DNA from 2 places in the Massilia sp. CCM 8734 genome. Region 2 is predicted to be linked to the other one. Evidence: riboswitches for the same ligand, from Rfam matches in the RefSeq annotation. Region 2 holds a riboswitch; the other holds the start of a gene.

Region 1 (13,755 bases), on a different contig from region 2:
TCCCAGGTGACGGTAGTTATTCGTGGTTTTCAGCTTCGGCGTTTTCAGGCAGATGGCGTCGAATTCATCCTTCAACTGGCCCCAGGCCACATCCACCGCCGCTGGCGGCGTATTCCACGAACCCTCATCGCGGCCGCGGTAGCCGCGCGTCTTCGGCGACATACCGTGCGGGATCGCGCGCTCGATGGCGCTACGCAGCGCCGACAGGTTATCCGGCAGGTCGTTCGCGGTCAGGGTGGTCTTGGCAGCCATCATGCCGCAGCCAATATCCACGCCAACAGCCGCCGGAATCACCGCGCCGAGGGTCGGAATCACGCTGCCAATGGTCGAGCCTTTACCGAGGTGAACGTCGGGCATGACCGCGATATGCTTGTAGATGAACGGCATTTTGGCGGTGTTGGCCAGCTGCTTCTTGGCCACGTCTTCCACCGGCACGCCTTTGGTCCACATTTTGACGTGGCGGCCATCGTCCACATTCAGGACATCGTAGTTTTCGTTTTTCATATTTTTCTCACTATATATAAGGTGATGCAAGGGGGCGACAACATCGCCCGGATAATTTGCTCTACCAGTTGAGCTACGGCCGCTTGCGCAACCGCCCGGACTCGAACCGGGAACGCAATGTAGTCCGGACTGCATTCGCCAAAAATCAATTCCCGACAAGGAGTCGGCGGGACAAACAGTTGCCGGCTTCAGGCCAACAGCAACCCCTATGTAGTCCTGCCCGCATTCGGGGTAAAACGATTGAGCACGGCGCGACAAGAAAAATCCGATGCGAAATAGATTTGGAGATGTATTCGCACCAAGCATTCGCACCGCGCTCAAAACCTGTACAACAAATTCCCGACAAGGAGCGGCAAGACATGTCAGCTGTAGGACGCGAAGCCCTTGCAGCCGTGGATGTAGTCTTAACCTGCATTCGGGGTAAAACGATTGAGCACGGTGCGACAAAATTTTGCTGCGAACTTGGACATTTGCAAAATGTATTCGCATCGGCATTCGCACTGCACTCAAAACCGGTACATCAAAAAAACTTACTCAAGCAACCTTACTCAAGCGCGATCGCTTCGATCTCGCCCACCCAATGCGCCGCGCCCAGCTGGCCGGCCGCAAAGGCGGCGATGATTTTGAACACATCATCCGAAAAACCACCGACATTCAACACATCGGCGCGTTCCGCCGCCTGGCTGGTACTGTTCGGCGTGCAGTCGATACACACCAGCCGCGCCGCCGGATTGCGCTGCTTGAACACCGCCCATTCGGTCATCGTGGCGGTGGCGCCCGCACGCTGGTCGATCCACGATTCATTGTCGGACACGTACACCACCAGGTCGGCCATCACCTTCTGCTTGTTCATGTGCGCCAACGGTGCGCTGCAATTGGTACCACCGCCGCCAATCGCCGCCAGCTTCTGCGCATTGGTCATGACCGTATCGCGGGCATTCAATGCGCAAACCCGCACATAATTCTCGAACGGCAGCACCAGTGCATCCGGATTCTTGCGCAGCATCGCTGCGGCGATCAGCCCGGCCACATCGATACAACGCACCTTCGAGGTGCCGCCGCCCCGATAACCCGACACCGGCGACTGCATCGATCCGGATACATCCGGGCAAATCACGACCTTGCCCTCCACCTGCGGCACGTTCGACAGCGACAGTTCCAGCGCATCCTGCAAAGCATCGCTGATGGCCCGTGGCACATCGTCTGAAGCCGCCATATACGCCGACATTAGCTGGTACGGAAACACGCCCGCCTTGGCAATCGCCACCGGATCGCGCAGCTTGTCGGCGATGACTTCGACCATGCCCGGCAGCGCGTACACACCATTGCGGCCGAAGGTATTCAAATTCATGCGCACCATGTGCCAGCCGCCCTGGCGCGCAATCTGCGCCCATGCCTGCGCCGACAATGACAATGAAGTCAGCATCTGGAACGGCACCTCCGGCACCGGCTGCGACTGGTCGGCCTTGTACGCTTCGAAGGCCTTCAGCGCATCCGGCAGCGCCTCCGCGTTAAACGGCTTGCCGATCGACCAGGCGAAAAACGCTTCACGCCAGGCTTGCGACGGCTTCGGATGCACCATCTTCACCACATCGCCCAGCGACGGCATGGCGCCGATCGAGGCCGCCAGCAGCTCTTTTTCCGATGCGCGGTTCAACCATTGCTGCACCAGCTTTTTCGACCGGCTGCCCAGCGATTTACGACCCGCCGCGCCGGAGCGAATAATCTGTACCACATTGCGCAGCATCTTGCCGTTATTGACCACGCGGCGGAACACCGGGGTCAGTTCCGGCGCGCCCTTGGCGGCCAGTACAGCGGTCAACAGCGCCGGCATATCCTTCATATAACCGCGTTCGCGGCAGTAAATCGCGGTCTGCGCGATAAATTTGGCGTCGACCTTCTCGCACAGCTCCAGCACCGTCGCCAACTGCGATTGCGCATTGACGTAATAGGTCGAATTCAGGCATCCGGTGGCGGCATACTGCGCCAGCTGGTGCCGTGGCGTCATGCTGTAAGCCGGAGCGCCTGTCGAATTAAGACCATCGGCGCGAGGGACAAAGATTCCCTTCAAGGTCTGGAACAACTGTGCGTTTGCCATTTTGCCTTCCTCATTTTTCTTGTTTGTATCTCCTCTATTGCAAAGGGCGTGCCAGCTCGCAGCCCATCCGCATCAATTCCCCTTAAGTCCTTGATTTAAAAAAGATTACCAATTCGCCAAGCCAAACCGGCAAGAAATGGACAAGCTGGCAAGCACGTGATAAATTATCCGACAAGATAAAACTTTATACAGATATGAAACAGAAACGCATCGTGGTCATCGGATTCGTCGGCACCCAGCTCGACAGTGGCAAGGGCCCGGCCCGTTGGGAGAAGTGGCGCCCAAGCATCGCCATCACCCAGCACGAGGAATACGCCGTGCACCGCTTCGACATGCTCTACAGCGGCAAATTCGGCCCGGTGGTCGACGCCGTCACGGCCGACATCGCCGCCGTCTCGCCCGAAACGACGGTGGTCCCGCACAACATACCGATCAGCGACGCCTGGGATTTCGGCGAGGTCTACAGCGCCCTGTTCGATTTCGCCAAGCGCTACCCCTTCGATCCGGACAACGAGGATTACTGGATCCACATCACCACCGGCACCCACGTCGTGCAGATCTGCATGTTCCTGATGACGGAAGCGCGCTTCTTCCCCGGCCGCCTGCTGCAAAGCTCGCCGCCACGGCGCCAGTCCACCACCGAACCGGGCAGCTACGCGCTGATCGACCTCGACCTGTCGCGCTACGACCAGATCGCCCAGCGCTTTTCGCGCGAGCAAGCCGAAGGCGTGGCTTTCCTCAAGTCCGGCATTGCCACCCGCAACGCCAGCTTCAACACCATGATCGACGAGATCGAGCGCGTGGCCATCAAGTCGCGCGCGCCGATGCTGCTGATGGGGCCGACCGGCGCCGGCAAATCCTTCCTCGCGCGCCGGGTCTACGAACTGAAGAAAACGCGCCACCAGATCGACGGCAAGTTCGTCGAGCTCAACTGCGCCACCCTGCATGGCGACGGCGCCGCCTCGACCCTGTTCGGCCACGTCAAGGGTTCCTTCACGGGCGCCGCCGCCGACCGCCCCGGCTTGCTGCGCAGCGCCCACAAAGGCTTGCTGTTCCTCGACGAAATCGGCGAACTTGGTCCGGACGAACAGGCCATGCTGCTCAAGGCCATCGAAGAAAAGCGCTTCCATCCGGTCGGCAGCGACAGTGAAGTGCAGAGCGACTTCCAGCTCATCGCCGGCACCAACCGCGACCTGGCAAGCGAGGTGGTGGCCGGGCGCTTTCGCGAAGACTTGTACGCGCGCATCAATTTATGGACCTACGCCCTGCCCGGCCTGGTGGACCGGCCCGAAGACATCGAACCCAACCTGGTCTACCTGCTCAACCAGTTCAGCCAGGAATACGGGCAGATGGTGCGTTTCAACAAGGAGGCGCGCGAGCGCTACATGCGCTTTGCGATGTCGCCCGAGGCAGTCTGGGCCGGCAACTTCCGCGACCTGTCGGCGTCGGTCACGCGCATGGCGACCCTGGCCGAGGCGGGCGGCATTTCGGAGGGCATCGTCAGCGCCGAAGTGGCCCGGCTGCAAAAACTCTGGCACCACTACACGCGCGCGCCGGCGCCCACCCTGGCCGAGGTCGACCTCGCCGGGCTAATGGGCGACGAAGCCGCCGCCGGCCTCGACCTGTTCGACGCCCTGCAACTGGCCGCCGTGGTGCAGGTGTGCCGCGCGTCGAGCACCTTGTCCGACGCCGGGCGCAAGCTGTTCGCCGTCTCGCGCAGTGCCAAGAGCAAACCCAACGACGCCGACCGCCTGAAAAAATTCCTGGCGCGGTTCGACCTGGACTGGGATCGGGTCAGCGGCAGTCGGTAATTTGTCGGTATTGTCTTGGAAACAACAGCTATCATTTAAATAGGTTGTATTGGCGATAATTCCTGCGGTATTCTGCATACATATGCCCACGGCATACTTAGCGCAACGCTAAGCGTTATCGGGAGAGTCTGTCGATCGCAATGTCTCAGGTAAGGATCGATGGCGCCGAAGGAGCAACCGCCCCGGAATCTCTCAGGCCCCAGGACCGATAACGCATTTGAACTCTGAAGAGCCACCGGGAGTCGTCATCCGGTGCACCGAAGGAGCAAACCGGCCACGCATCGCGCGTTGCCGGCGAATCTCTCAGGTCCAGCACAGAGGGGGTATCCGACGCGCAGCGGCGCGCGGACTCTCCTATCTGACGTTTTTCGGACCTGGAAGACACATGAAAACCATTGCAGTAATAGGCGGCGGGATCACCGGCGTCACGACCGCTTACGCCCTTGCCAAACGTGGCTTTGCCACCACCCTGCTCGAACAACACCGCTACGCGGCGATGGAAACCTCGTTCGCCAACGGCGGCCAGCTGTCGGCCTCCAACGCCGAAGTCTGGAACCACCGCTCCACCATGCTCAAGGGCTTGAAGTGGATGTTCCGGCGCGACGCGCCGCTGCTGGTCAGCCCAAAACCGAGCTGGCACAAGCTGTCGTGGTTCGCCGAATTCGCCGCCGCCATTCCCCACTACCGCAGGAACACCGTGGAGACGGCGCGCCTGGCGATTGCCGCGCGCGAGCACCTGTTCGCGTGGGCCGAAGCCGAGGGCATCGACTTCGACGTCAAGCGCAAAGGCATCCTGCACATCTACCGCGACAAGGCCGGCTTCGAGCACGCCGCCAAGGTCAGCAGGATGCTGGCCGCCGGCGGCCTGGCGCGGCGGGCGGTGACTCCCGGCGAAATGCGCGCCATCGAGCCGACCCTGGCGGGCGACTTTTACGGCGGCTTTTTCACCGACAGCGACGCCACCGGCGACATCCACAAATTCACCACGGGCCTGGCCGCCGCCGCACGCCGCAATGGCGTGGACTGCCGCTACGGCATGCGGATCGGCGCAGTGCGCACCGACGGCCGCCACGCCCAGGTGACCGTGGGCGACGGCGAGCGCACCCAGACCGAGACCTACGACGGCATCGTCATCTGCGCCGGCACCGCCAGCCGCGCGCTGGCCGCCAGCCTGGGCGACCGGGTCAACATCTATCCGGTCAAAGGCTACTCGATCACGGTCAACCTGAACGACGCGGCCAGCCAGGCGGCCGCACCCACCGTCAGCCTGCTCGACGACGCCACCAAGCTGGTGACCAGCCGCCTGGGGATCGATCGCTTCCGCGTGGCCGGCACGGCCGAATTCAATGGCTTCAACCGCGACATCCGCGACGACCGGATTCGCCCGCTGATCGACTGGGTGCATGAATGCTTCCCCGGCGTGAACACGCGCAGCGTGATTCCGTGGGCCGGCCTGCGCCCGATGATGCCGACCATGCTGCCGCGCGTCGGTCGCGGCAAGTCGCCCTGCGTCTTCTATAACACGGGCCACGGGCATCTGGGCTGGACCCTGTCCGCCGTCACCGCCGACATGATCGGCGACTTGATGCAACGCTCTCTCGATTTTCCGACGCACTGACCATGTGCGTTGACAACGGTGTCCGGCATGCGTGCATGCCAATGCAGTCGCAGCACCCACCCCGCCTGGACAGGCGGGGCTCCAGTATCAATCTATGTGAGGAGAAGTCAATAATGCAAACAAAAATGCTCTCATGCCGTCCCATGCTCGCCGCCCTGCTGTGCGGCGCCAGCCTGGCCCTGGCCGGTGCGCCGGCACAGGCCCAGTCCGATGGGACCAGCACCTTCAAAGCGGTGCCCAAGCGCGCGGCAGCGGCGGCGCAGGCTGCGGCCCAGCGCGACTTCGCCCAGTTCGTGACGCACCAGGTACAAGTGCGCGGCGCCAGCGGCGCGCCGGTCGACTTCCCGCTCGACATCAACGACATGCAGGACCTGAAGGACGCCAAGATCGGCTACGGCTTCCCGGTCTATACGATCGATCCGAACGAGCTGCTGGCGGGACGCGGCAGCATGAAACAGATGGCCAAGGCGACCGGTCAGTGGCGCTTCGTCATCCTGTTGAACCGGCGTCCGATCGGCATGGCGACGGTGGAACTCAATAACGGGAACTACGAAACGGTCGCCTACGGCGCCGCCGTGCTGGCCAAGGATGTGGATGCGTCGATGGGCTACTACGCCGACGCCGAGCGAAGCAATGTGCGTTTCGTGCGCATCTACCAGGCGCGGTCCGACGTGCTGGAAGTGGTCGCCCGCGAAGACGGCCGCACCCGCTATGCACCTTTGCATTCGGCGCGCGAATCGCTGCTGATGCAACAGCGCGCCGTCAAGGACGGCAAGGCCGGCGACGCCCTGATGGACGAAGCGGAGCTGCTGCAGCCGCTGCGCAGCGCGGTCAAGCAGAACCTGGACGCTTCGAAGTAAGCCGACCATCCTCAGAACGAATCAGGAGATAACATGAACACAAATATGAAAAAGATCGTCGTCGGTGTCTCACTTTTGCTGGCGCTGCCGGCAGCCATGGCGCAATGGCGCACGCTGAGCGTGCCGCTGACGACCCAGGAACACAGCCAGTGGTGCTGGTCGGCGTCGAGCAAGGCGGTGCTGAACTATTACAAGAAGACACCGAGCCAGTGCCAGATCGTAAACTGGGCGTTCGGCTTGAACTACGCCTGCGGAAACACCTACTTCAACTGGAACAGCCCGGCCAACCAGCCGAACAATATGTACGGTTCCAACGGCAGCGTGCAGAACATCCTCAAGGCGTGGGGCGTGGCGAACGGCGCATACAGCGTGGCCTCGTCATGGAGCAGCGTGGTATCGGACATCAACGCCAATCGTCCGTTCGTGATGCGCTACGGCTGGAGCAACGGCGGTGGGCACATCATGGTGGGACGCGGGTACGAGACGGCCAATGGCGTGAACAACGTGTACATCATGGACCCTTGGCCGGGTGAGGGCCAGACCTACCGCACCTATAACTCCGCGGTGTCGGCGTCGGACCATCGCTGGACGCACACGCAGCGCATGAGCATCAACGGACCGACCTGAATGGCCTGAATTGCAAAACCGGGGTTTTCCCCGGTTTTGCAGGCTGTTGACGCGCTTGCGCTTGACCCTCTCGCTACGTGACGGTTTACCATCTTGCAAATGGAGAAACCGGCATGCTACTGAAAATAGGACAACTGGCCAAACGCAGCGGCTTGAGCGTGCGCGCCTTGCGCCATTACGACGATATCGCCTTGCTCACGCCCTCGGTCCGCTCGGACAAGGGTTACCGCCTGTACGACAGCGCGGACGTGGCCCGCCTGTATCGCATCCAGGCGCTGCGCCGCCTCGACCTGCCGCTCACGCAAATCCAGGCGATGCTGGCCGACGGCGGCGCCAGCCTGCCGCAGGTGGTGGCGCAGCAGATCGCGTCGCTCGAACGCCAGATCGCGCAAGCGAGCGCCCTGCACGGCCAATTGCGCGACTTGCAGGCGCAACTCGACGAGCGCCACGAGCCGTCGATGGACAACTGGCTGGCCGCCCTCGAACGCATGGCCGCCAGCGCACGCTACTTCACCGACGCCGAACTGCATACGCTCAAGACGCGGCGCCAGCACAGCGGCAGCGGCGGCGCCAATGCACAGCTGACCGCCACGCTGCACGAGCTGATGGCCCGGGGCCTGGCGCCCGACAGCCCTGAAGCCGGCGCGTTCGCGCAACGCTGGATCGCCACCCTGCTGGAGAGCGTGGGCGGCGATGAAGGGATGCTGATGAAGCTCTACGCCATGAACTGGAACGAGCCCACCCTGCACACTCTCAGCGGGGTTGACCGCGCGGCGATGCAGTTCATCTCGCACGCCATGGCGCACCGGCGCCTGGCCATCTACGCCAACTACTGCAGCCCGGCCGACATGGCCCTGCTGCGCCAGCACTACGTCAAGCAAACCGACACCTGGCCCATCCTCATCTGCGCCTTGCGCAATCACCTGGCCGAAGGCACGCCGGCCGCCAGCGTCGAGGTGCAAGCACTGGCGCGCCAGTGGCAGGCCCTGTCGCTGGCCAAGGCGGCGGGCCAGCCCGCGCTCCAGGCCAAGCTGCGCCACGCTTTCGACATGGAGCCCGGCTTGCGCACCGGCTCCGGCATCGACGCGCCGCTGATCGCGTACGTACGCGAAGCCATGCACAGTCTTTAAACCCACCAGGAATCACCATGCCAGGCCATTTCTTCACGGGGAACTACGCTCCCCTCGATACCGAATGCGACATCGACGCACTGCAGGTAGCCGGCACGCTGCCGCCGCAACTGCGCGGCGCGCTGTACCGCGTCGGACCGAACCCCCGCTTCGCGCCGCGCGACGACCACTATCACTGGTTCTCGGGCGACGGCATGGTGCACGCCTTCTTCATCGACGACGGCAAGGTGGCCTATGCCAACCGCTGGGCGCGCACGCCGAAATGGCAGCTCGAAAATGACGCCGGCCATGCGCTGTTCGGCACCTTCGGCAACCCGGCCACCAGCGACCCGTCAGTCCACGGCAAGAACAGCGGCACCGCCAATACCAATATGGCCTGGCACGGCGGGCGCCTGTTTGCGCTGGAAGAATCGCACCAGCCGTTCGAAATGGACCCGCACACGCTGGCGTCGAAGGGGCACCAGGATTTCGACGGCGCCGTGAACAGGCGCTTCACCGCGCATCCCAAGGCCGATCCGGCCACCGGCGAGCTGCATTTTTTCTCCTACCTGCCCGACAGTCCGGGGGAGCCCAACATGCAGTACGGCGTGCTCGATGCGCACTGCCGGGTCACCACGTCAGGCGTCTTCCGCGCCCCCTACGCAAGCATGATGCACGACTTCATGCTGACCGAACGCCATGTGCTGTTTCCGGTTACCCCGCTGACCATCAGCGTGGAACGCGCCATGAAAGGACTACCCTTGTTCGCATGGGAAGCGGAAAAGCGCAGCCACGTCGGCATCGGCGTGCGTGGTCAAGCGATGGACAAGCTGCGCTGGTTCGCCAGCGACGCCTGCCACGTGTTCCATGTGATGAACGCCTGGGACGATGGCGGGCGCATCGTGGCGTATGTGATGGAGTCACGCACCGCACCCGGCATGCCCAACGCCGACGGCAGCCCTGGCGACCCGGCCGGCATGGCGGCGTGCCTGTGCCGCTGGACGTTCGATATGGAGAGCGATGGCGATAGTTTCGAGCGCACCATCCTCGACGACCTGGCGGCGGAATTCCCGCGCATCGACGAGCGCTTTAGCGGGCGCCGCAACCGCGTGGGTTTTTACTGCTGCCACAGCGTGCAGCGCATCAGGAGCGGTTCGGAGAGTGTGCTGTACGACGCGCTGGCATGCTTCGACTTTGCCTCTGGCACGCGCCAGCTCTATACACTGCCGGCCGGCGACGTTGTCTCCGAACCGGTCTTCGTGGCGCGCTCGGCGCAGTCGCCCGAGGGCGATGGCTGGCTGCTGGCGGTGGCGTGGCGCGCCAAGGAAGGCCGCAGCGACCTGCTGGTGATCGACGCGACGGACCTGGCGGCCGGCCCCGTCGCAACGGTGCGCCTGCCGCACCGGATACCGTTCGGCTTTCACGGCTGCTGGCGCGCCAGCGACTGACTTACAAACTTACAAGCCGTCGAAGTTGGGCGGACGCTTGGCCAAAAACGCCTGCATGCCTTCTTTCTGGGCGGGCGTGCCGAACGCCGCGTGGAAGTAGCGGCGCTCGTAGCGCACGCCTTCGGTCAGGGTGGTCTCGAACGCGCGGTTGACGCTGTCCTTGATCGCCATCGCCACCGACACCGACATCGAGGCGATGGTGGTGGCCGCAGCCAGTGCTTCTTCCATCACCTTGTCCGCCGGGACCACGCGCGATACCAGGCCGGTGCGCTCGGCTTCGGCCGCGTCGATCATGCGCGCCGTGAGCAGCATGTCCATCGCCTTGGCCTTGCCGATGGTGCGCGGCAGGCGCTGCGTGCCGCCGGCGCCTGGGGTCACGCCGACCTTGATTTCGGGCTGGCCGAATTTGGCGGTGTCCGCCGCGATCAGGAAGTCGCACATCATGGCCAGTTCGCAGCCGCCGCCGAGGCAGAAGCCCTGCACCACGCCGATGACGGGTTTGCGCACGTTGAGGATATGTTCCCAGTTGCGGCCGATGTAGTTGCCGCCGTAGGTGTCGCCGTAGTCGTAGTCGACCATCGCCGCGATGTCAGCGCCGGCCGCGAAGGCCTTTTCGCTGCCGGTCAGGATGATGCAGCCGATATTGCTGTCAGCGTCGAACTTGTAGAGCGCGTCGCCCAGTTCATCCATCATGTTGTCGTTCAGGGCGTTCAGCGCTTTGGGACGGTTCAGGCGAATCACGGCCACTTTGCCGTGGGTCTCGATCAGCAGGTCTGCATAGTTCATGGAATCCTCTATAAAAAAGCGTGGGGTAATGTGCGATTGTAGCCAATCTGCGCGTCAATCAGGGTTTGGGCAACAGCACCCAGAGCTGGCCGCGCTGCTTCATGCGGCCGGCGTTTTCCATCGCATCAATGCCGAAGCCGAAGAAGAAGTCGGCCCGCACCGCGCCGCGAATGGCGCCGCCCGTGTCCTGCCCCATCACCAGGCGCCGCATCGGCACCTCGCTGCCCGATTCGGTGGTGGCCAGCCAGATGGGCGCGCCGAGCGGCAAGAACGTGGGGTCGATCGCGACCGAACGCGCCGGCGTCAACGCCACGCCCAGTGCGCCCTTCGGTCCGACCGAGGGATCGGGCAGGCGCTCTTCGCGAAAGAAAATGAAGCTCGGATTGGCGTTGAACAGTTCCTGGCGCCGCTCGGGATGCGCCGCAATCCAGGCCTTGATGCCCTGCGCGGTAGCCTGCTCCGGCGTCAGCTCGCCCTGCTCGATCAGCCAGCGTCCGATGGCCTTGTACGGATGGCCGTTCTGGTCGGCGTAGGCCACGCGTACCGTCTCGCCGCTGTCGGCCAGCTTGACCCGCCCGGAACCCTGCACTTCCAAAAAGAACGCTTCGACCGGGTCGTCGACCCACAGCAGTTCCTTGCCGGGGATGTCGGCGCGCTCGATCTCGGCGCGGCTGCCGTACGGGACCACCTTCTTGCCCACCAGCCGTCCGCGCACGCGCCTGTTTTTCAGCTCCGGATACACGCTGGCCAGGTCGATCGTCAGCAGGTCGTCCGGCACCCGGTACAGCGGTGTCTGGAAGGCGCCGCCGCGTTTGCGGGCGCCGCGCAGCAAGGGTTCGTAGTAACCGGTGATGAGGCCCGTGTCGACGCCGTCAGCCGCGCGCACCTGGTTCGGCACGAACCAGGTTTCAAAATAGCTGCGCAGGGCCGCGCCATTGTTTGCATCAACCGTGCGCGCGGCGCCGCACGCGGTTTTCCATTCGGGCTTGCGCGCCAACACCCCGCACGAGGTCATGAAAGCCGGCCAGGCCTGGCGCAGGTCGTCGCGCTCCCAGCCCGGCAGCGCGGCAAAGGTCGATGGCGTCATCAACGGCGCCGGTTCGGCCTTCGCTGGCGGTGGCAAAGGCGGCTCTGGCGGCGGCTCCACCCGCATTGCCGGCGGCGGCATGACGACCGGCGGCGCCTGTTTGGGCTCGGGCGTGGTGCATGCCGCGAGGACCAGCGCGACGGCGCCGGCCGAAACGAGTAAACTGATGCGTGTTGAAGACATGGGAGTCGATATGTGGGTGTTAATGCTTGAAGCAGGCGTGGCGTTTTTCCTGCTGGTGTTTATCGTGTGGTGGACGATGTATTCGGGACCGAAGCCGACCAATAACGACCAGCAGCTGAACGCGCCGGAGAAAAAACAGGAACTCCCCGACGACACCAGCCGCTGAGATCAGTGCAGGGTGCGCGGCAGCGACAGCACGAATTCGGGAATCTTGGTCTCGAACTGATGGCCGTCTTCGGCCACGCAGAAGTATTCGCCGGTCATCGAGCCTTGCGGGGTCGCCATCTGGGTGCCGCTGGTGTATTCGAACTGTTCGCCCGGCTGCAACAGCGGCTGATGCCCGACCACGCCCAGGCCGCGCACTTCGTCGATGTGGTTGTTGGCGTCGGTGATGACCCAATGCCGCGAGATCAGCTGCGCGCCGACGGTGCCGGTGTTTTTTATCGTAATCGCATAAGTGAACACGTAATTGCTTCGGCTCGGATCGGACTGCTCCGGCAGGTACTGGGTCCTGACAGTGACAGTAAATTCGTAAGCGGCCATCTGGATTTCCTTGATTAAGACTGTAAAAGTTGCCCGAGTGAATTTTCAGGTACCGGCCTGACACGGCCCGGCGAAGCATCATACCTTGCGCGGCAAAATGGGGCCGGCCGCAAGGGCGCGCCACGGGAGAGCGTAAAATAGCGCATCTTCATTAACCGCAAGCTTTTTGCCAGCCGCCGCCATGACCACTTTCCGCATCGCTCCCAGCATTTTGTCCGCCGATTTCGCCCGCCTTGGCGAAGAAGTCCGCAATGTCGTCGCCTCGGGTGCCGATATCATCCACTTCGACGTCATGGACAACCATTATGTTCCCAACCTGACCATCGGCCCGCTGGTGTGCCAGGCGATCCGCCCGCACGTGCAGGTGCCGATCGACGTGCACCTGATGGTCAAGCCGGTCGACCGCCTGATTCCAGACTTTGCCAAGGCTGGTGCGAACATCATCACCTTTCACCCGGAAGCGTCCGAGCATATCGACCGCTCGCTCCAGCTGATTCGCGATAACGGCTGCAAGGCCGGCCTGGTCTTCAATCCGGGCACGCCGCTGCACTTCCTCGACCACGTGATGGACAAGATCGACATGATCCTGATCATGTCGGTCAATCCGGGCTTTGGCGGTCAATCCTTCATTCCGGAAGCGCTGAAGAAAATCGCGCTGGCGCGCCGCATGATCGACGATTCGGGCCGCGATATTTTGCTGGAAGTCGACGGCGGCATCAAGATCGACAATATCGCCGCCGCCGCCGCTGCCGGTGCGGACACGTTCGTGGCAGGCTCGGCGATTTTCGGCCAGCCGGACTACAAGGCCGTGATCGACGCCATGCGCGTGGAGCTGGCCAAGGTCGGCAAGTAAGATCGGGGACCGCACCGACGCCGATGCGCTGATCGACGGCGTCGGTGCGGTCCCGATAACGATCAAGACAATCAAGCGCGAGTGAATAAGCCGGCGACGGAATTGATCCGCATCATAGATACCTGCGCGTTTAGATCAAAGAGATTCAGTAACGATGTATTCTGAATCGCGCCAACGTGAACTCCGACCGGTTTGGACAAACCCGGTTCAGATACACATGCCAACCGG
Region 2 (15,591 bases):
TTGCCGCCGGCCGCTTCGACCAGCGCGCCTGCTTCGTCGCGCGACAGGGTCGGCAGGGTGCCGGTGATGACAAACGTCTTGCCGGCCATGGCGCCGGTGTTTTTCATCACATGCTCGCCTTCCTTCCAGCGCAGCACGCCGGCCATGGTGCGCACCAGCGCCAGGTTGTCGGCGTCGGTCAAGAATTCGCTGATCGAGCGCGCCACGATCGGGCCAATGTCGGGCACTTCCAGCAACTGCAGGCCGGCTTCGAAGCTGGCCGCGTGCAGCAGCGCCTCCAGGTTGCCGAAGTGCTGGGCCAGCGCCTTGGCGGTCGACTCGCCGACGTTGCGAATGCCGAGCGCGTAGATAAAGCGCGCCATGGTGGTGTCGCGCGATTTTTCGAGCGCGTCGATCACGTTCTGGGCCGACTTGGCGGCCATGCGGTCCAGGCCCGCCAGCTTGGCCTTGTCGAGCGTGTACAGGTCGGCGGCGGTGTTGACCAGGCCCTTGTCGACCAGTTGTTCGATCAGCTGGTCGCCCAGCCCTTCGACGTCGATCGCGCGGCGCGACACGAAGTGCATCAGGCCGCCCTTCTTCTGGGCGCTGCAGTGGGTCCAGCCGCCCGAGCAGCGCGCCACGGCTTCGTCGTCCAGGCGCACGATGGGCGAGCCGCACACCGGGCAGTTGGCCGGCATGACGAATTCGCGTACATCTGCAGGCCGGCGCTCGGCCACGAACGACACCACTTCGGGAATCACGTCGCCGGCGCGGCGCACGATGACCGTGTCGCCGATGCGGATATCCTTGCGCCGCACTTCGCCTTCGTTGTGCAAGGTGGCGTTGGTCACGTTCACGCCGCCCACATTGACCTGCGCCAGCCGCGCCACCGGGGTAATGGCCCCGGTGCGGCCGACCTGCACTTCGATGTCGAGCACTTGGGTCAGCGCTTCTTCGGCCGGGAATTTATGGGCGATGGCAAAGCGCGGCGCGCGCGAGACGAAGCCGAGTTTTTGCTGGTGTTCGAGGCGGTTGACTTTATAGACCACGCCGTCGATTTCGTAGGCCAGGGTCGGGCGGCGCTTGCCGATGTCGCGGTAGTAGTCGATCAAGCCCTGGGCGCCGCTGACCACGGCGCGCTCGCTGGAGACCGGCAGGCCGAGCGTCTGGTACCAGTCCAGCAGCGCCGAATGCGATTCGGGCATGTCGGCGCCTTCCAGCGCGCCCACGCCGTACGAGAAGAAGCGCAGGCTGCGCGTGGCCGTGATGCGCGAGTCGAGCTGGCGCAGGCTGCCAGCGGCGGCGTTGCGCGGATTGGCGAATTCTTTCTGGCCTGCGTCGCGCTGGCGCGCATTGAGCTTGGCGAAATCGGCCTTGTACATCAGCACTTCGCCGCGCACTTCCAGCACCGCCGGCACCGCCTCGCCGTGCAGGCGCAGCGGAATCGCGCGCACCGTGCGGATGTTCGCGGTGACGTCTTCGCCGGTGGCGCCGTCGCCGCGCGTGGCGGCCTGCACGAATACGCCATTTTCGTAGCGCAGGCTGATCGCCAGGCCGTCGAATTTGAGTTCGGCGGCATACTCGACTTCGTCCGCCTCCAGCCCTTCGCGCGCGCGGCGGTCGAAGTTGACGATGTCGTCGTCTTCGAAGCCGTTATTCAACGACAGCATGGGAATGCTGTGCGTGACCTGCTTGAACTCCGGCAGCGGGGTCGCGCCCACGCGGTAGGTGGGCGAATCGACCGATACCGCTTCCGGGTGGGCCGCTTCGAGCGCCTGCAGTTCGCGGAACAGGCGGTCGTACTCGGCGTCCGGGATGGTCGGCGCGTCCTGCACGTGATACGAGAAAATATGGCGATTCAGTTCGGCCGTCAGCTGCGCCATGCGGCCGAGGTAATCGCTGTCTTGCGTTGTTGTTGTGGTCACGTTGATTTTCTTCTGTTAGCTGAACAAGCGCATGGCGCGCGTCGAACCGGCCGGAATGTCGGCCGCGTCCATCTCCTGGTAGAAATCGAGCACCTGGCTGTTGATTTCATTGAGCGCCTGGTCGGTCAGCGGCTGGTCGCTGTCGTCGACGATGACGGCGTCCAGGCGGCCCACCAGCGCCCTGGCGCAATCGAGCATGGCGCCGAAGCCGTTGCGCGCCGGCGCCACGCACGGCACGTCGAGCAGGAGCGTCAGGCGCGAGGTGGTGTCGGCGCCCAGGGTGACGTTGGTGGTCAGGGTGAACAGTTGGCCGCCATCGCCGTCGGGCATGATGTAGCGGCCGTCGGGACGCACGTCGAAGCCCTGCTTTTCGAGCGCCCCGATCAGGGTTGCGATCGACCACGGCGCGCCGTAGGACATCAGGTTCACGCCCAATTGCGCGTCGTGCCCGGCCACGAAGCGGTGCAAGGTGCGCGACTCGCCCATGACTTCGATCATGTCCGGAATTTCCGGCTCGGCGCCGATGTCGTCGGCCAGCGCGCGCAGGCGCGTGACCAGTTCGGAGTATTCGAGTTCGTTCAGCGCCGTGGTGCGGCTGGCCATCTGCACGCCGGCCTGCAGCTTGGTGTAGACGCCGCCGTGGACGATCGGCTCCCAGTCGCCGTTGACGTGCAGGCCGATAAAGTGCACCGGCTTGTTGCCGACGTGGCGCAGGGTGTGCAGGATCGGCAGGATTTTATCGCCCCGCACGGGCGCTTCCAGCGCCAGCGGAATGAGCACATCGATCAGCGGATCGACCAGGCTGGTGGCCTGTTCGGCGGCCGGCGTGATCAACTCCACCGGCGCCATCACGGGCGCCATCGGAACGGGGGGCGCCACGGGGGCGTCGTCGGCGTGCGCGCCGGGCGGCGCCGCCACCGGCGCACTGGCGCCAGCCGGAGCCGAAACAGGCGCCGCTACCGGCGTCACGACGTCGGTCAGCACCGGCGCCGGATTGGGGTCCAGGGTCGGTTCGTTGCGCACGATGTCGCCGGGTCGCAGCAGCACGTCGTCGTGCTCGGACGCGAAGGCGCGTTCGACGCTCTTCTTGGCCTTGTGCTCCTGCCATTTGTTATACGCGAAGACGCCGGCGACGAATACGCCGGCCGCGCCAATCAGGCTCATTTGTAAATCTGTCATGCTGCTTGTGCCTCGGTAGCAAAATTCGCGGCGGACTCCATGTCCACCGCCACAATGCGCGATACGCCCTGCTCCTGCATCGTCACACCGATCAGTTGATTGGCCATTTCCATCGCAATTTTATTGTGCGAGATGAAAAGGAATTGAGTATGGTCGGACATCCGTTTCACCATCCGGCAAAAGCGCTCGGTGTTGGCGTCGTCCAGCGGCGCATCGACCTCGTCGAGCAGGCAGAATGGCGCCGGGTTGAGACGGAACATCGAAAACACCAGCGCGGTCGCGGTCAGCGCTTTTTCGCCGCCCGACAGCAAGTGGATGGTGGCGTTCTTTTTACCCGGCGGCTGCGCCATGACCTGCACGCCGGAGTCGAGGATCTCGTCGCCCGTCATCACCAGCTTGGCGTTGCCGCCGCCGAAGAGGATCGGGAACAGTTCCGAAAAATGGTGATTGACCTTGTCGAAGGTATCTTGCAGCAGTTCGCGCGTTTCCTTGTCGATGCGGGCGATCGCGTCTTGCAGCGTGTTGATCGCCTCGACCAGGTCGTTGTTCTGGGCGTCCAGAAAATTCTTGCGCTCGGACGCCTGCGCCAATTCGTCGAGCGCGGCCAGGTTGACTGCCCCGAGCAGCGCGATGGCATTCGTCAAACGCGTCACCTCCCCCTGAAGGTAGGACGGCTTCATGTCGGGATGGAGCTTTTCGCTGAGCGCGGCTTCGTCAGCGTCGACCGTCTTCAACGCTTCGGCGAACTGCTCCTGGTTCAGGCGCGCGGCCTGCTCCTTGAGCTGCATTTCCATGATTTTGTCGCGCTGCGGTTGCAGGCTGCGTTCGGACTGGGTGCGCGCGTCTTCGGCCGCGCGCAGTTGCTGCGTGATCTGGTCGAGTTCATGGCGCGCGTCCGACAGCGCCTTTTCCTGGTTGGTGCGGCGCTCGAGCAAGTCTTGCAGGCCGTCGCTGGCGGCGCCGCTTTCCAGCGCTTCGAGCTCCATTTGGCCCACCGCGATCGATTCGCCCACCTGGCTGGCCTGCTGCGTGGCGGTGGCGATGCTGCGGCGCAGTTCTTCGATCTTGCTGCGCTGGGATTTTTCGGCGAACTGCGCTTCCTGCGCGGCCCGTTCGAGCTCGCGCAGTTTTTCACGGGCGTCCGCCAGCGCCTGTTCGCGGCTCAAGAATTCGGTCTGGCCATCTTCGTGCGCGCCCTGCAGTTCGGCCAGTTCCATGTCGAGCTGTTCGAATTTTTCTTCGGACTCCATGCGGATCTGCTGCTGCTCTTCTTCCTGCGCCGCGATCTCGGCCAGGTCGGCGTGGATCTGCGTGCTGCGCTGGTTGAAGCGCGCCTCGACTTCGGACTGCTTGACCACCTCGATCTGCAGCGCGTGCACGCCCTGGGTGAGCGTGGCGACGCGCTGGCGCGCATCCTGCAGGCGGCGCGTCAGGTCCGACATGGCGGCGTCGGCGCGCACCGCGCGGGCGCGCGCTTCGTCGGCCAGCATGGTCTGCGCGCGCAGCTGCTTGCCGATGTTGTCGATCTCCTGCTGGCGTCCCAGCATGCCATCCTGCTCGCTGTCGGCCGCGTAAAAGCGCACGCTCGACTGCGTCACCACATGGCCCTGGCGCGTGATGAAGGAGCCGCCCTGCGGCAGGCGCGCGCGTTCGGCAAAGGCGCTGGCCGTGTCGTCGGCGGCGAACACATTGTGCAGCCAGTCTTGCATCAAACCGCGCAGGCCCGGCTCGTTCAGCTTGAGCAGGCTGGCGAAGGGTTTCATGCCCGGCGTATCGGGCGCTGCGGCGACGCTGGCGATGGAGGGCGCGTACAGCGCCAGCTTGGCCGGCGGCGCATCGCTGAAAAAAGCCTTGGCCCATTCGATGTTCGACATTTCGAGCGCACCGGTGCGCTCGCGCAGCACCGATTCGAGCGCCGTTTCCCAGCCTTGTTCGATGCCCAGCTTTTGCCACAGGCGCGGCAGCGCATCGAGTTCGTGTTTTTGCAGCCAGGGCTGGACCTTGCCCTGCGTTTGCACGCGTTCCTGCAGTTGCTTCAGGGCCGACAGGCGCGCGTCCAGCTGCGCGTTGGCGGCCGTCTCGGCGTTCACCTGCGCCTGCGCGGCGGCGCGTTCCTCTTCCGTGCGCTGCTGCCGTTCGCTCGCTTCTTCCAGCAACATGGTCTGCTCTTCCAGCGCCTGCTGCTTTTCCTCCAGCTGCATGCGCAGGTTGGCCAGGTGGCTGCTGTCGGGCAGGTTGAGGCCGTTCTTTTCCTGCTGCAGGCGCTCGCGCCGCGTTTGCAGGCCATTGAGGATGTTCGACGCGTTGCGCTGGTGCGCCGATTCGAGTTCGATCTGCTGCTGCGCCTGCATGATGCGGGCACGCGATTCGGTGGTCTTGTGCTGCGCCGCGCGCCAGGCCGCGTCCAGCTCGGGCAGGCGCTCGCCCTGCGCTTCGGCGTTCATCTGCGACTGCTCCACGCGCCCGCCGAGTTCTTCGAGCAGGTACTCGGCTTCTTCGATCTGCTGCTGGTAGTCGCCGCTTTGCGCCTGCCACTGGTTGCGCTGGGCGTTCAGCGCCAGCAACTGGTTATGCAGGCGGCTGCGCGATTCGATCACGAACTTGATCTGCGCTTCCAGGCTGCCGATTTCGGAGTTGGTCTGGTACAGGTGGCCCTGCGCCGTGTGCAGGCGGTCGCCCACCGAAAAGTGCGCCTGGCGCAGGTGTTCGAGATCGAGTTCGACGTGGCGCAGCTTGGCGGTCTGCTCTTCCAGGTCGGTCTGGGCCTGTTCCATCTCGCGGAAGTAGCGATTCTGCTCGGTTTGCGCTTCGTTCTTGCGCAGCAGCCAGAGCAGCTTCTGCTTTTCTTCCTGGTCCGCCTGCAGCGAGTGGAAGCGGTTGGCGACGACCGCCTGCGCCTCGAGTTTTTCGAGGTTGGCGTTCAGTTCGCGCAAGATGTCTTCCACGCGCAGCAGGTTTTCGCGCGTGTCGCCCAGCCGGTTTTCGGTCTCGCGCCGGCGTTCCTTGTACTTCGATACGCCGGCCGCTTCTTCCAGGAACACGCGCAGTTCTTCCGGGCGCGATTCGATGATGCGCGAGATCATGCCCTGGCCGATGATGGCGTAGGCGCGCGGACCCAAGCCCGTGCCGAGGAAGATGTCCTGGATATCGCGCCGGCGCACCGGCTGGCTGTTGATGTAGTAGGTCGAGGTGCCGTCGCGCGTGAGGGTGCGCTTGACGGCGATTTCGGCGTACTGCCCCCATTGGCCGGACGCCTTGCCGTCGTTATTGTCGAACACCAGTTCGACCGAGGCGCGCCCGGCCGGCTTGCGGTGGGTCGAGCCATTGAAAATGACGTCCTGCATGGACTCGCCGCGCAGCTCGGATGCTTTCGATTCGCCCAGTACCCAGCGCACCGCGTCGATGATGTTCGACTTGCCGCAACCATTCGGACCGACCACGCCAACGAGCTGCCCCGGCACCTGGAAATTGGTGGGATCGACGAATGACTTAAATCCCGACAATTTAATGGAAGACAGGCGCACGTTGTATAGATAGCTCGGGAATCTTAAAGGTGTCCATCATACCATTTGTTGTCATGTTTTCGGGGATGAGCCGTCGGCGCGGCCCGCAAAACCGCCCCTGCGCGGCGCCCGCCGAGCGGGCCTGCGCTTGCGGTGTCAAAAACACACGTAATTGAAGTAGCGTTCAGCCTTCGGGCATGGCGGCGAGTAGGGATTGCGGGTCGGCCCCCAGGTGGCCGTGGTGTAGACGCGGTCGGCGCCGGACAGGCCGAGCGCCAGGCCCGTCATCCATTGCTGGGAACTGTGCGCCTCGCCCTTGTAGGGAATGCACAGCAGCGCCACGCTCACGGCGATCAGGACCGGACTCGGCTGAAACTGGCGGTTCGAGCGCACCAGGGCGATGAAAGCGGCCGCGCAGGCCAGCCCCAGCAGGCAGCCGAGGATCGCTTCCGAAGCGCTGTGCGTGCCGACCATCACGCGCGAGAGCGTCACCGCCACGGCCAGCGCCACGCCCAGGCCGACGGCCACGTAGCGCCAGGCCTTGGCCCGTCCGCACAGGGCCAGGTAAGCGGCCACCGGGAACACGGCGGCGGCGCGCGTGGCGTGGCCGCTGAAACCGGCGAAATGGACCGCTTCGATGCCCACGCCCCAGCCGAGGAAAGCGATCTTGCTGCCGATGACCACCAGCAGGGTGGCGCCGAACAGCAGGCACCAGTACAGGGCGCGGCGGCGGCAATGGGCGGCGGCCAGCCAGACGGCGATCGCCACGCCCAGGGGTGCGGTGACGGCAATACCGCCCAGCGCACTAAGGTGATACCAATTCATAGACAAAAGCCGGAAGTGAATAAAGCCGGGCAGGTCGGCGCCGCAGCACCGGCCTTGCCCGGCCCGAATGATACGCGAATGTTAACAATGTGCGGATACTAAGGAAACACCCTCGCGTGCGCGGCCCCTTCAGGCGGCGACCGATTGCGCCTTCTCCGAGTCGCTGAGCGCCTCGTCCATGGCTTGCGACAGCGCCCGGCTGACCACGCCTTCGACCGTCATCACGCGTACGCGCTGGGCGCGGTAAGCTTCGATGAGCTTGTCGGACGAGAGCGAAAACGCTTCCTGCCGCGCCCCGGTCGAAAAAATGTAGAGCGTGCGCAGCGGGCTGATCCAGGCCAGCTTGACCTTGCGGATGCTGCCGTCCGGATCGGTAAATTCGATCCACATATTGCGTTCGAGGGCGTCGACCCCGAGTTCCGCGTCGTCCAGCTCGGCATGGGCGGCTTGTTCGGCCTCGGCCAGCGCTTCGTTTTCCTTGTCCAGCCGGCGCATCGCGTCTTGCTGGGCCACTTCGACGGCGATTTCGAGCTGGCGTTCCGGGGTGATGTCGAGCGGCGCGCGCACGATCGACGCGTGGCACTCGGCCAGGTCGGCGAAAAACTGGATGCGGTCGGCGTCTTGCCACTTGATGACGTCGAGCCATTTGTTCAGGGTTGCCAGCAGGCTCGGCAGCTTGCCGATCAGGTCGCGCCGCTGTTCGTGCGTGATCTTCGGCTTGACGCTCCAGATCAGCTCATCCATGGTCTTGGTGGCGTTGCCGACCGCCCCCGGCTTGTCTTCCTCGACGCTGTAGGCGACCGTCATCACGGACGTCCACTTTTTCTCAAGGAAAGTTTCCAGCATGGCGACCACCTGGCCGCTGCCGACCCGGGCCGCGACCGCGGTCCTGGCCGAGCGCGTGGCGGCGGTGACTTTTTCCTTGCGCAAGGCATCCGCGATCGGGGCGGCAATGGCGGTGGCCGCCGCGTGTTCCTCGGCCTTGATGGTTTCTTCGAGCTCGGCCACCACTTCCGAAAACACATCGGCCGGCTCGCTGCCCTCGTCCTGGCCGCGCCCGACCCGCTCGACGCCGCGCTGCATCACCTGGAACAGCGGATCGTCCGGGCCGGAGCGCTGCTCCAGGCCCATGGTCGACATCAGGTCGATCATGCGGCGCGCCGGGTGCGTTTCTTCGAAGAAGAAATTCTTGTCGGCCAGCGCAGCCTTGAGCACCGGAATTTGCAGCGACTGGATCAGGTCGCGCGAATCCTTGGGAATGTTAGGGTCGAGGAACACCGTCTCGAAAATCTTCGACAGCAGGTCGATGGTGCTCTCGTCGCCACGCGAAAGTGTTCCTTTTGGAATGCTTTCCTTCAAGCGCGGCAAATAGAAGAGGTTCCCCGTTTGGGCTTCCACCGGGGTCGGAGCGACGTTGCTGAACTGGGCCGGCAAGCCGCCCTGGAAACCCTGGAAGCCCTTGAGCGCATCGAGCAGCGAGGCCGGCACCATCACCTGGCCAGCCTCGGCCGAGTGGCCGAAAGCGCCCGCGGCGATACCACCGCCACCGGCAAACTGCGGCGCCGCAAAGCCGGCGCCGGCATGCGCGCCCGGCCCTGCAGCTCCACCATGGGCCGGCGCGCCGCCCTGCCACGGCGCGGGCACGCTGGCCGCGACGCTGTCGGCGCCGGGCGCGCCCTGGAACGCGGCCGCGCCGCTCGGACGCCAGCCGCCGCCGGCGGACGGCGCCATGGCCGGCAGGTCGGGGATCATCGGAATGTCGAACGACGCCGCCGGCGCTTCTTCCTCATCGCTGAGGAACTGGCGCAATTGCTTGGCCAGCTCGGCCTGGCTGCTGGCGCGCGCTTTTTTGGCGGCGACCGCGCTTTCGGTTTTCTTGATCTTGAACGCTTCCACCGAACCGGGCTGCACGTTCTTGTTGATCAGCACGTCGCACAGGGCGTCGTACATCGGCGCGAAGTCGAACAGCAAGGAGGGGCGCAGCATCGGCAGGATCAGGCCATGGGCCTCGATATCCGGTTCGAACTCGCGCCAGGCCTGTTGCAGCGCCGACAGGAACATCTCGGGCCGGAACGGATTCTGGCTGATGCGCAGCACGTCGCGTTCGAGCAGGAAACCGAGCCGGACATTGAGCGTGGCGATCTGGGTCGCATACTGCATTTCGAAGGGGCGGCTGATGGCGTCGAACGCGACCCGGCTGTCCATCTCTTCGTACGGCACCAGTTCGAGCGTGGTTGGCACGCTCGCCAAGGTCTTCTTGGGCGATGGCGCCAGCAATTCGATTTCGGCGCGCATGGAACGCACGATGCCGGAGGCGGCAACATGAAAGAAGGCGTAAGTGTTGTTTTTCAGCAGATTGCCCGACTTCACCCGCAGGAACACCGTGCGCGCATCGAGCGCGGGATCGGTCACATCCAGCAACGCCGCAACGAGACGCGTCGCTACCGCCATCAATTGGTCATTGACGTGCTTGGTCACACTGCCCAGCAGCGTTTCCAGCAACTCGTGGCGTGACGGACCTGTCTTCCTAGCAGCTGTGGAGGGTGAAGGTGGAGCCATTGTCTGCTCGTTCGGGGTTAAAGATCTTTTGCCATAACAAACATTCTCTCACATTATTGCCGACCGGCAACCGGAAAGTTTGAAACAAAGTGTTATTTTTTGTTTAATCGCATGGTGAGTATGCTCATTCTTGCTTTTCCCTCAATAAGAAGCCCCAAATCGTCATTTCGACTGTTGATTAAAAACAAATCCGAGCCTGAGAGTTTCTCTAACATAATAACAATTCCACAGAGCAACCCCTTTCTCAAGGACTACGCCATGATAAGCAGCCGCCGTGCCGACCTCAAGCTGACTCTGACGCTCTGCTTCGCCGTCCTGGTGGCGCTCAGCGCCTGGCTGGCTAGCGTACTGCTGAGCCAGCTTGCCCTGATGGACCCGGTAACGGCACCGGCCGCCCAAAGTTTAGCCGACAATAGCGACGCCCTGCGCTTCGCCGCCTCCGCCGCCATCGCCACCGGGACCGGGACCGAGGCCAGCTACACCACCGCGCGTCTGTGGGTATGGTTTTGTATCATGGCCAACGGCGCCGGAGTGGCCCTGCTCGGCCTGTGGCTCAGGGCCAGCATGAGCGCCCCGGCCGCCCCCGCGCGCCGCTTGCCCGCAACGCTGCCGGCGCCGCGCGGCAATCTGATCGAACGGGCCATGCAAAGCGGCGGTGCGCACGGCGCCTGCATCGACAGCGCCCCGCGCGCCGCCATCCGCGGCCGGCCGGCATCATCGTGCTCAGCGGAGACTTCGGCGCGGCTGGCGCGCATCATCGACAACCTGGCGTTCCAGACCACCCTGCTGGCGGTCAACGCCGCCGTCGAGGCGCAACGCGGCAGCCGCATGCCGCCGAATCGTTAAGACTGTTCCTGTCAGCATTTGTTTCAATTTTGTAGGAACTAATCCTACACGAGTTCAAGGCGCATTCCGATACCTCTTCAACAGTGCGGCTCGCATGATTGTGTCACCGGAAACGCAGACGAGAGCGCCTCTTCAGCTCCACCGGCGAGCACGACATTTTCAAACTTTGAAAAGGAATGAACATGAACTCGAATCAGAAAAGCGGTCAGGGCAACAAGCAAAGCGATAGCTCCGGCTCGAACAAGCAATCGGGCTCGCAAGGCTCCGGCAGCGGCTCGGGCGGCAAAAGCGGCGGCACCCAGGGCGGTACCCACGAGCAGCACGTGGAAGCGGGCCGCCAAAGCCACAAAAATGACGACAGCAATTCGAAACAGTCCGGTTCCGGCTCGGGCAGTAAACAGTCGGGTTCGTCTTCCGGCAGCGGCAGCAAAAGCAGCGGTAGCAAAAGCTGATTAGCGTGACCCCGGCTGGCGTCGCCGGGTTTCCGGGCGGCGCCATGCACCAAACCAACAGGAAGCAATAGAAAGAGTCTGCCTCGGCCTGGCCGTTGACAGGCTCTTTTTTTGCGCGATTGCGGCCCTGGGGCGCACACCGGCCCGGGGACCGGCTGCACCGGCAATCTTAGATATTGCGGATGCGCGCGCCCTTGGGCGGGGAAAAGTCGGCCACGTCATTGACCATGCGCGCCACCTTGGCGTCGCGCGCGGTCAGGTGCAGGTCGGAATACTGGTGGATCGCCCACTGCTCGGGCAACAACTCTATATGCTTGCGCAAGATCGATTCGGTGCGGGCGTCGTCGGCGCGCAGCCCTTCGACAATGATGTTGAGCGCATCCGGACGCGCCCCCGGCGAGGCCGTGGCATGCGACTTGTGCACCATGAAGCGCGCCGTTTCGCTGGCGTAGCGCCGCCTGCCGGACAAAAACAGGATCACGGCGATCGAGGCCACCGCTCCCGCGTTGTACATCACAAACTTGACCGGCGCATTCGACAGGAAGTTGTACAGGCAAAGCCCGTCGCTGACATAGCCGCCGTTCGACTGGATCAAGACGTGCGCCGTTTCGACGCCGTTTTCGCTCATGCCGTCCACCGCATCGAACACGCGGTGCACCATATCGCTGTTGACATCGCCCGACAAAGTGAACCAGGCATCCGTCGATGGGGTCGTTTTTTCTTCGCTCATGGCTGTCTGCTCGCAAAGTAGATGAATTATTTTAACAAATCGGGCCAAGCATGGTTTTCCGCGCATCTCATTCGTGCGCACCCGCGCACGCCCCTGGCAAGGTTGACAGTTCCGCCCTGCTGGCATATCCTCCACAGTCTTGATCGGGAGAGGGCAGCGCAGGCTGCCGCCGAAGGGGCATCACCCAAAAACTCTCAGGCAAAAGGACCGGTCAGGGGTCGGCGGCGCACAGCGCCAACGGCTGAACTCTGGAGAGCGGCCGCGGCACCACGCCGGCGGCCCACCGAAGGGGCAGGCGGAGCATCATCCGCTATCTCTCAGGTATCAAGGACAGAGGGGCGCGAAGCAACACGGAACGGCCAAAGGTACTCCCTTGGGCGCGCCACGTCTGCTCGTCGTACCCCCATTCACTCTGCCTTGAGGATTCCATGACGCTTAAAACGACCCCGCTCAATTCCGCACACCGCGCCGCCGGGGCCAAGATGGTCGATTTCGGCGGCTGGGACATGCCCGTCAATTACGGCTCGCAAATCGAAGAACACCACGCCGTGCGCAGCGATGTCGGCATGTTCGACGTCTCGCACATGTGCGTGGTCGATATCGAAGGCGAGAACGCCCGCCCTTTCCTGCGCGCCCTGCTGGCCAATAACGTCGACAAGCTGCAAGTGGCCGGCAAGGCCCTGTATTCGTGCATGCTCAATCCGCAGGGCTTCGTCATCGACGACCTGATCGTCTACTTCTTCAGCGAGACCTGGTTCCGCCTGGTCGTCAACGCCGGCACCGCCGAAAAAGACGTGGCCTGGATCAGCGCCCAGAACGACGCCACCAAAAGCGGCGTGACGATCACCCAGCGCCGCGACGGCAACGAGCCAATGGCGCTGATCGCCGTGCAGGGCCCGAACGCGCGCGCCAAGGTGTGGCAGGTGCTGCCAAGCACCCAGGCCGCCTCCGAGCCACTGAAACCGTTCAACGCCGTCATCGTCAAGGACACCGCCTTCGGCGACGTGATGGTGGCGCGCACCGGCTACACCGGCGAAGACGGGTTCGAGCTGGCCTTCCCCGCTTCGCAGGCCGAGAACCTGTGGAATGCGCTGGTGGCGGCCGGCGTCACGCCGGCGGGCCTGGGCGCGCGCGACACCTTGCGCCTGGAAGCGGGCATGAATTTGTACGGCCAGGACATGGACGACACGGTCAACCCGCTCGACGCCGGCCTGGCGTGGACCATCGACCTGGCCGCCGAGCGCGACTTCATCGGCAAGACCGCGCTCAAGGCGATGGGCCAGAACTTTCAATTCGTGGGCCTGATCCTGCGCGAAAAAGGCGGCATTTTGCGCGCGCACCAGAAAGTGCTCGCCGCTGACGGCGCGACCGGCGAAATCACCAGCGGCACCTTCAGCCCGACCATGCAGGAAGCGATCGCGCTGGCGCGCGTGCCGATGGGCGTGGCCGTGGGCGACACCGTGCACGTCGAAATCCGCGACAAGAAGCTGGCCGCCAGCGTGATCAAGCTGCCGTTCGTGCGAAACGGTAAAATCCTCGCTGCCTGATTCCTGGCACCTACACTAATGAGCAGTATTTACATCGACCGCGACCTTTTGGAGCAAACACTATGAACATCCCAGCCGACCTGAAATACACCGAGTCCCACGAATGGGTACGCGCCGAAGCTGACGGCACCCTCACCGTCGGCATCACCGAATACGCGCAGGACGCGCTGGGCGACATCGTCTTCGTCGAACTGCCAAAAGTGGGCAAGGTCTTCACCGCCGGCGACGACGCCGCCGTGGTCGAATCGGTCAAGGCGGCCAGCGACATCTATGCGCCTGTCTCGGGCGAGTGCATCGCCGTCAACGACAGTGTCGCCGACGCGCCGGACTCGATCAACACCGACGCCTACGCGGCCTGGCTGTTCAAGCTCAAGCCGAGCGACGCCGGCGCCATCGACGGCCTGCTCGACGCCACCGCTTACGGCAAAGCCACCGCAGAGTAAAAATTCCTGGCCGCCCCGATGACCATCGCGGCGGCCGTCTCTTTTCAGTCCGCCGTCGCGTCCAGCGGCGGCAGTCCCTTTTTCGGCTCCACTACCGGCCCCCACTACCATGACCCGCACCAGCCTGACCCAACTCGAAGCACGCGACTCGTTCATCCCGCGCCATATCGGCCCGTCCACCGCCGAACAGGCAGCCATGCTGGCCACGCTCGGCTATCCGTCGCGCGCGGCGCTGATCGACGCCATCGTGCCCGCCAATATCCGCAAGAAGAGCAAGCTGGAACTGGGCCAGTTCTTCGAGCCGATGCCGGAGCAGGCGGCGCTGGGCAAACTCAAGGCGCTCGCCGCCAAGAACAAGGTCATGAAGTCGATGATCGGCCAGGGCTACTTCAACAGCCACACGCCGGGCGTCATCCTGCGCAATATTTTTGAAAACCCGGCCTGGTACACCGCCTACACGCCTTACCAGCCCGAGATTTCGCAAGGCCGCCTGGAAGCGATCCTGAACTTCCAGCAAATGATCACCGACCTGACCGGCATGGGCATCGCCAACTCGTCGATGCTCGACGAGGGCACCGCCGCCGCCGAAGCCATGACCCTGATCCAGCGCGTCGGCAAGTCGGCCTCGAACGTGTTTTACGTCGCCGACGACGTGCTGCCGCAAACGCTGGAAGTGGTGCAGACGCGCGCCCAGCCGATCGGCGTGGAAGTGCGCACGATCGCGGCGGCCGACATCGGCGCCCTGACCGAGCCCTGCTTCGGTGTGCTGATCCAGTACCCGGGCGTCAATGGCGATGTGCGCGACTACCGCGCCGCCGTCGAAAAACTGCACGCGGCCGGCGCCATGGTCGTCGCTTGCGCCGACCTGCTGGCCCTGACCCTGTTGACGCCTCCGGGCGACTGGGGCTGCGACGTGGTCGTCGGTAACAGCCAGCGCTTCGGCGTGCCGCTCGGTTTCGGCGGCCCGCATGCCGGCTACCTGGCCACGCGCGACGAATTCAAGCGCAGCATGGCCGGCCGCCTGGTGGGCGTGACCATCGACGCGCAAGGCAACAAGGCGTATCGCCTGGCGCTGCAAACGCGCGAGCAGCACATCCGCCGCGAAAAAGCCACCTCCAACATCTGCACCGCGCAGGTCCTGCTGGCGGTGATGGCCTCGATGTACGCCGTCTACCATGGCCCCAAAGGCTTGCAGCGCATCGCCCAGCGCGTGCACCGCTTCACCGCCATCGCCGCCGCCAAGCTCGGCCAGCTCGGCTACGAGATCGTCAACACGACCTACTTCGACACGCTCACCATCAAGAGCGCGCGCGCGGCCGAACTGCACACCATCGCCGTCGAACACGGCGTGAACCTGCGCAAGGTCGATGACAAGCACGTCGGCATCTCGCTCGACGAAACCACTACCCGCGAAGATATCGCGCTGCTGTGGACGATCTTCTCGCAAGGCGTCCCGAACGCCCCGGCCTCGCCCGATTTCGACGCGTTTGATGCGAGCGCGCAGGACGGCTTCCCGGAAGCGCTGGCGCGCAGCAGCACGTATTTGACGCATCCGACCTTCAACCGCTACCACGCGGAACACGAAATGCTGCGCTACCTGCGC

The links. Region 2 has a riboswitch for glycine ahead of gcvT (glycine cleavage system aminomethyltransferase GcvT). Riboswitches for the same ligand answer to the same signal wherever they lie in the genome.
Region 1: it holds a riboswitch for glycine, as region 2 does, so the genes downstream of both, F2P46_RS32260 (D-amino acid dehydrogenase) here and gcvT (glycine cleavage system aminomethyltransferase GcvT) in region 2, are expected to answer to the same signal.

Annotation. Positions count from the first base shown of each region.
Region 1 covers NZ_WHJI01000057.1:2,043-15,797, forward strand. Annotated here, with positions in the region: gene F2P46_RS32245 (RtcB family protein) at 1-504, opposite strand, end outside; gene F2P46_RS32250 (RNA-binding protein) at 1,049-2,512, opposite strand; gene rtcR (RNA repair transcriptional activator RtcR) at 2,797-4,413, shown strand; glycine riboswitch at 4,523-4,631, shown strand; gene F2P46_RS32260 (D-amino acid dehydrogenase) at 4,799-6,031, shown strand; gene F2P46_RS32265 (hypothetical protein) at 6,145-6,891, shown strand; gene F2P46_RS32270 (C39 family peptidase) at 6,925-7,518, shown strand; gene F2P46_RS32275 (MerR family transcriptional regulator) at 7,632-8,648, shown strand; gene F2P46_RS32280 (carotenoid oxygenase family protein) at 8,666-10,075, shown strand; gene F2P46_RS32285 (enoyl-CoA hydratase) at 10,085-10,861, opposite strand; gene F2P46_RS32290 (murein transglycosylase A) at 10,920-12,131, opposite strand; gene F2P46_RS32295 (hypothetical protein) at 12,115-12,297, shown strand; gene apaG (Co2+/Mg2+ efflux protein ApaG) at 12,300-12,674, opposite strand; gene rpe (ribulose-phosphate 3-epimerase) at 12,856-13,527, shown strand.
Region 2 covers NZ_WHJI01000014.1:131,215-146,805, reverse strand. Annotated here, with positions in the region: gene ligA (NAD-dependent DNA ligase LigA) at 1-1,862, opposite strand, end outside; gene F2P46_RS15330 (cell division protein ZipA C-terminal FtsZ-binding domain-containing protein) at 1,920-3,083, opposite strand; gene smc (chromosome segregation protein SMC) at 3,080-6,607, opposite strand; gene F2P46_RS15320 (phosphatase PAP2 family protein) at 6,743-7,411, opposite strand; gene F2P46_RS15315 (DUF1631 family protein) at 7,541-9,970, opposite strand; gene F2P46_RS15310 (hypothetical protein) at 10,229-10,816, shown strand; gene F2P46_RS15305 (hypothetical protein) at 10,999-11,268, shown strand; gene F2P46_RS15300 (ATP-dependent Clp protease proteolytic subunit) at 11,438-11,998, opposite strand; glycine riboswitch at 12,133-12,218, shown strand; glycine riboswitch at 12,237-12,342, shown strand; gene gcvT (glycine cleavage system aminomethyltransferase GcvT) at 12,427-13,545, shown strand; gene gcvH (glycine cleavage system protein GcvH) at 13,608-13,988, shown strand; gene gcvP (aminomethyl-transferring glycine dehydrogenase) at 14,098-15,591, shown strand, end outside.